2 linked regions of the Prolixibacter sp. NT017 genome follow. The protein of the gene in region 1 interacts with the protein of each later gene in a pairwise test. Links are inferred from orthologs where the notes say so. Each region holds a gene or a part of one and is shown on either strand. Other genes may lie near its edges. The genes, in order: gyrB and gyrA.

Region 1 (3,218 bases):
CAAAGGTTCTGTTTTCTATTTTACCATCCCGTTAGATTGATTTCTGTTCGTCTTTATTTCTTACCCGGAACATTGAACCACTTGCTTTCCAGTTCTTCCGGTTGGTAATTTTCGACATACTCCATCGCATCGCTGGCATCTTTCGCTACGTAGTACATTTTCTTATATTCTTCGCGGGCAAATATTTCATCGTATGAGCGCTGAAATTGTTGAAGAAGCGCATCATAAAATCCGTTGGTATTGATAAATACGATGGGTTTGTTGTGGTAGTGAAGCTGCTTGAGCGTAATCACCTCGAGAATCTCTTCCAGTGTTCCAAATCCTCCCGGAAGGGCAATGAATGCATCCGAACGTTTCCGCATCAGGTATTTGCGTTCCCGCATGTTCGGTGTCACAATCAATTCATCGTCGTGCTCCGAAGCCAGATTGCGGTCGTGAATGGATTGAGGAATGATTCCCAGCGAAACAGCTCCTGCCTCGCGAGCAGCTTCAGCGCAAGCGTGCATCAACCCAACATTCGAACCACCGTAAACAATGTTGTGGCGGTTGTCACCGATTAATGTTCCCAGCAATCGGGCTTCTTCAAAATAAACATCGGCAATGGCATTACTCGACGAGCAGAAAACACAGATATTCACGACTCAGAAATTTTATTGTTATACATTAAAAAAGGCTGGCCCTAGGCCAGCCTTCAGGCTTTATACATCGATATTCGCGTATGTAGCGTTGTCCTCAATGAACTTCTTCCGGGGCGGCACATCGTCACCCATAAGCATGGAGAAGATGTGGTCGGCTTCGGCGGCGTTTTCAATCGTTACCTGCCGTAGCGTACGTTGTTCCGGGTTCATGGTCGTTTCCCAAAGCTGTTCGGCGTTCATCTCACCCAAACCTTTGTATCGCTGTATGTGCAGGTTGCTTTCGCTTCCGCCTCCCCATTCGTTGATAAGGGCGATGCGTTGTTGTTCCGTCCAGCAGTAGGTTTCTTTCTTGCCTTTGCGCACCAAGTAGAGTGGTGGTGTGGCAATGTATATATTTCCGTTACGAATCAAATCTTGCATGTAGCGGAAGAAGAAAGTCATGATAAGCGTCGCGATGTGAGAACCGTCGACGTCGGCATCGGTCATGATTACTATCTTGTGATACCGCAGCTTTTCGATGTTCAATGCTTTCTGGTCCTCTTCGGTTCCTACCGTGATACCTAAAGCAGTGTATATGTTGCGAATTTCTTCACTTTCGAAAACCTTGTGCGACATGGCTTTTTCCACGTTCAGGATTTTTCCCCTTAACGGGAGAATCGCTTGAAAACGACGGTCACGGCCTTGTTTGGCAGTTCCACCTGCCGAATCACCCTCGACGAGGAAAACTTCGCATTGTTCCGGATCTTTTTCCGAGCAATCGGCCAGTTTTCCCGGAAGGCCGCCACCTGATAATACCGTTTTACGTTGAACCAGTTCCCTCGCTTTGCGGGCAGCGTGACGTGCCTGAGCTGCAAGAATAACTTTGTTTACGATGGTTTTAGCATCTTTCGGATGCTCTTCCAGGTAGTACGAAAGCATTTCACTTACCGCCTGGTCAACCGATGCACTGATTTCGGAGTTACCGAGCTTTGTTTTGGTCTGTCCCTCAAACTGGGGTTCAGCTACTTTTACCGAAACAACGGCCGTCAATCCTTCGCGGAAGTCGTCACCACTGATATCGAATTTAAGCTTGGCCAGCATGCCGCTGGTTTCCGCATAATTCTTCAGGGTACGGGTTAAACCACGCCGGAAACCGGTGAGGTGTGTACCTCCTTCAATGGTGTTAATGTTATTAACATATGAGTGAATGTTCTCGGTAAACGATGAGTTGTAAGTCATCGCGATTTCTACCGGAACACTATTTTTCTCGGTCGTAATATGAATAGTTTCATCAATCAGACGCTCGCGGGTGCCATCCAGGTAATCGACAAATTCGGACAAACCTGCTTCAGAGTAAAATTCTTCTCTTTTGAATTCACTGTTTTCGTCCTGCTCGCGCTTATCGATAATGACCAGTCGGATACCGCTGTTCAGGAAAGCCAGTTCCCGCAGACGAGCTGAGAGAATGTCGTATTTGTAGATGGTAGTGCTGAAGATAGAATCATCTGGACGGAAGGTAACAATGGTTCCGCTTTTGTCTGTTTCACCAATAATTTTGGTTTCACTGATAGGAACGCCTCGCTGGTACTCCTGCTCCCAGATTTTTCCATCGCGGTGAATTTCCGCACGAAGGTGAGATGAAAGTGCGTTAACACACGAAACACCAACACCGTGCAAACCACCGGAAACCTTATATGAGTCTTTGTTAAACTTACCACCGGCGTGGAGGACGGTCATTACCACTTCCAGAGCCGATTTATTTTCCTTGGAGTGGCGCTCCGTTGGGATACCACGTCCGTCGTCTTTTACTGAGATGGAGTTATCTTCGTTGATGATAACTTCGATGTTCTTACAGTAGCCTGCCAGCGCTTCGTCGATGGAGTTGTCAACTACCTCGTATACCAAATGGTGCAAACCTTTAACGTTTACATCACCGATGTACATCGCGGGACGCTTACGTACAGCCTCTAAACCTTCCAGTACCTGAATACTGTCGGCTGAATAATCGGAGTTGTTGTTCAATCCGTTATTTTCAAATTCACTCATTCTATGAATTATTTAAATTCTCAATCTCGCCGGAATCCTTAGCATTCCAACCCCGACCTGATAACCAAAGAGCAAAAGTGGTTTGCGGACAATACTTTAGCAGCTGCCAGTGAAAAGACAGGTTAAGTTCCGCATTTTCAGGTCTTTTTTCATGGTAGGCAAATATAGCAAAATAATCCCGGTTAACCTGATGTTTTGGCCCCTCAGAATCGGGTTTTTATCAACAAATTAATGTGTGTTAAGTGTCAGATTATCAGATAAAAATAAACCCCGAAAAAGCTTCGGGGTAAAACAGGACTAAAATATCTTAATTTGCTTAGAATGACCAGCTTGCGCCTATCATAAATCGCATTCCCTGAGACGTGTATCCCAACCACCTGTCATAGTGTTGGTTGAATACATTGTCGAGGTGGCTGAAAAGCTTCAGATGGTATGGCAGTTCATATTCTGCACCGATATTCATATTCACAATTGGATCGAGAGAAACGATGTCCCGGTAGGGAGAAGGCCTCGCTGAACTGAGTGGATCGTTTTGATACAGAACAACAGCCTTCC
Region 2 (3,430 bases), 1.8 Mb from region 1 along the record:
GGCCTTTGTCATCCAATGACAAAGCTTTCATATATGACTTGTAGGCTTCCTCCAACGGATTGTCGCTCAGCTTTTTATAATTTTCGTCTTTTGAGGCGAAAATTGCCTGATAGATTTCACCGCGAACTTCCCAGGTACGAGGCCAATCAAGTGTTTTGTCAGATTTTGGATTATCCGGACTAACCGCATACTCAATTGTCTCCAAAGCTTTGTCGAGCTTTCCGCTTTCCTTGTAATTTTCAGCGCTGGATACTTTACCTTTCTGCGCGAATACAGTAGTTCCCGCAAGAAGTAAAATGGCTACAAAAAATACTTTTTTCATGTTTGAATTGATTATCATTTTGCTAATTACAAATTTGCTTGATTTTTCAGAAAGTACAAACTTTCCAACCAATTATTCTGACACTTCACCATCAGGTTCACTATCAGCATCTAATGCATCGTCTGAAGCTTCAATTTCAGTTTCGGATGCCTTCACCCGGGCAACGGATGCAATCTTATCGGTATCTTTCAGGTTGATCAGTTTAACTCCCTGAGCTGCACGACCTGTCATCCGAATATCCTCGACGGGAACACGAATGGTCACTCCTGTTTGGGTAATGATCATCAGGTCATCATCGTTGCTTGCGCTTTTAATCGCTACCAACGATCCGGTCTTCGGGGTAACATTCAGCGTTTTAACACCTTTACCTCCCCGGTTGGTAATCCGGTAGTCATCAATCTTAGAACGCTTTCCGAATCCATTTTCGGAAACAACAAGGATATCCTCGCTTTCATTCTCTACACAAACCATACCAACCAGCTCGTCGTTCTCTCCTCCCAGTGTAATTCCGCGGACTCCGGCCCCTGTACGACCAATGGCCCGAACCTTGTCTTCGGGGAAACGGATGGCTTTTCCGGTACGAACCGCCATCATAATTTCGTGATTACCGTTGGTCAGACGTGCTTCCAGCAACTGGTCATTTTCACGAATGGTAATGGCATTTACACCGTTTTGACGCGGACGGGAATATGCTTCAAGCGAAGTCTTCTTGATAACTCCCTTCTTGGTACAAAGAATGATGTAGTTATTATTAATATACTCTTCGTCCTTCAGATTCTTGACATTGATGAAAGCCTTGACATTGTCATCCGGTTCAATATTCAGGAGGTTCTGAATAGCACGGCCTTTGGAAGCCTTCGCTCCTTCCGGAATTTCATATACTTTCAACCAGAAACATTTACCCTTTTCGGTAAACAGAAGAATGGTATTGTGCATCGTTGCGATGAACATGTGCTCGAGAAAGTCTTCATCACGGGTTGTTGAACCGCGGGACCCAACGCCTCCTCGGGATTGCGTGCGGAACTCAGTCAGCGGCGTACGCTTCATGTATCCCATGTGCGAAATGGTAATTACCATCTCATCATCGGCATAGAAATCTTCCGGGTTGAATTCTTCCGCTGAATGGATGATTTCCGTTTTTCTTTCATCCCCGTAGCGACTTTGGATTTCGGCCAATTCATCCTTAATAATCTGCATCCGAAGTGGCTCGTTGGCCAGAATATCTTTCAGATGTTCGATTTGCTTCATCAGCTCATCGTATTCTTCGTGCAGCTTATCCCGTTCAAGTCCGGTCAGCTTCTGAAGACGCATATCGAGAATAGCGCGCGCCTGAATCTCGTCCAACTCGAAGTTGGTCATCAAACCTTCTCTCGCTTCTTCCGGTGTTTTAGAACCGCGAATCAAACTGATGACAGCGTCCAGATTGTCGATTGCGATGATCAAACCGCGCAAAACGTGCGCTTTCTTTTCCGCCTGATCCAGTTCGTATTGTGTGCGACGCACAACCACTTCGTGACGGTGCTCGACAAAATAGTGAATCAGGTCTCGAAGGTTCAGCATGCGTGGCCGGCCTTTAACCAGCGCAATGTTATTAACGCTGAAAGTCGACTGCAGCTGCGTGTATTTGTAAAGCTTGTTCAGCACCACACTGGCCATGTCATCGCGTTTGATATCTACCACGATGCGCATTCCTTTGCGATCCGACTCATCATTTACATTGGCAATTCCATCAATTCTCTTTTCATTAACCAGGTCAGCGATTTTAATAATCAATTCAGCCTTGTTAACCAGGTATGGAATCTCTGTAATAATCAGCTTTTCTCTTCCGTTCGGAGCTACCTCGATCTCTGATTTACCACGCATTACAATCCGGCCACGACCCGTCTCGTATGCTTCGCGCACTCCAGAGTAGCCATAAATGATTCCTCCTGTCGGGAAATCAGGTGCTTTGATCAAATCAATCAACTCGTCCATTTCGATGTCCGGGTTGTCGATATAAGCATTGATCGCTTCAATGGTGTCGGTCAGGTTGTGCGGCGGCATATTTGTTGCCATCCCGACAGCAATACCTGATGCACCGTTAACCAAAAGGTTCGGAAATTTGGCCGGGAGAACGGTGGGTTCTTTCAACGACTCGTCGAAGTTGGGTGCAAAATCAACCGTATTCTTGTCCAGATCAGCCAACGCCTCTTCAGCCAGTTTCTGAAGACGGGCCTCGGTATAACGCATAGCAGCCGGGCTATCACCGTCAACTGAACCGAAGTTTCCCTGTCCGTCAACCAGCCGGTATCTCATGGACCACTGCTGCGCCATACGAACCATGGCAAAATATACCGAGGAATCACCATGAGGGTGATATTTACCCAGCACTTCACCAACAATCCTTGCTGATTTTTTATACGAGCGGTTGGAGTAGATTCCCAACTCTCCCATCCCAAACAAGATTCTTCGGTGAACAGGCTTCAGCCCGTCCCGAACATCCGGAAGAGCTCTTGAAACAATTACCGACATCGAGTAGTCGATGTAGGCAGATTTCATCTGCTCTTCGATATTTATTTTAATTATCTTTTCTCCGTCAGCCATTTATTTTAAATTAAAAATTTCTAACGTGTCTTTTAAGGTCACACAAAAATAGTAAAATATAGGTATCTCTGTGAATTATTTGCTCTTCAATTTACTGACGAATCCAAGTAACTGCTTTACATATTATTTGCGCTTATTGATGACGAAAAGACAGGAACTTTACCTATTTTGGCAGGTAATAAATTATGAATAGGTAAAGTTTCTCGTTTACAGTACAAATCCACTGAACATGCATGTACGGTCGGTTGTTAATTTGGCTAAAACATCATGAAAAAACTGAAATAATAGCTATTTTAGTAATTTCGGATGACCCGGAACAGTATTTGATAAGCAATTGCAAACACAGTTAGCTGATGAGTATGGATTCAAAATTTTCACCCAGAATAAAAGACGTCCTTTCTTACAGCCGTGAAGAAGCCATCCGGTTGGGGAATGAGCATATTGGTACGGAACACCTTTTCCTTGGTATTCTCAGGGACGGTGAAGGCGTAGCTATTGATATCATGACCCAGCTGGGAATTGATT

Evidence for each region.
Region 2: the proteins of gyrB (region 1) and gyrA interact in binary tests that used the Escherichia coli proteins (3 or more experiments, as listed by UniProt). The link is inferred for Prolixibacter sp. NT017 from one-to-one orthologs.

Annotation. Positions count from the first base shown.
Region 1 is NZ_BLAV01000001.1:114,023-117,240, forward strand. What follows is about bases 182-3,064. They hold gyrB (DNA topoisomerase (ATP-hydrolyzing) subunit B), read right to left. Parts: upstream 2,664-3,064; coding sequence 699-2,663; downstream 182-698. Other genes in these bases: GJU87_RS00400 (TIGR00730 family Rossman fold protein), read right to left, coding at 182-638; GJU87_RS00410 (hypothetical protein), read right to left, coding at 2,980-3,064. Also shown: GJU87_RS00395 (cache domain-containing protein), read left to right, coding at 1-40; more of GJU87_RS00400, read right to left, coding at 54-181; more of GJU87_RS00410, read right to left, coding at 3,065-3,218. UniProt on the Escherichia coli protein: DNA gyrase negatively supercoils closed circular double-stranded DNA in an ATP-dependent manner to maintain chromosomes in an underwound state.
Region 2 is NZ_BLAV01000001.1:1,934,374-1,937,803, forward strand. What follows is about bases 151-3,245. They hold gyrA (DNA gyrase subunit A), read right to left. Parts: upstream 2,906-3,245; coding sequence 395-2,905; downstream 151-394. Other genes in these bases: GJU87_RS08070 (lipopolysaccharide assembly protein LapB), read right to left, coding at 151-322. Outside these bases: more of GJU87_RS08070, read right to left, coding at 1-150; GJU87_RS08080 (ATP-dependent Clp protease ATP-binding subunit), read left to right, coding at 3,265-3,430. UniProt on the Escherichia coli protein: A type II topoisomerase that negatively supercoils closed circular double-stranded (ds) DNA in an ATP-dependent manner to maintain chromosomes in an underwound state.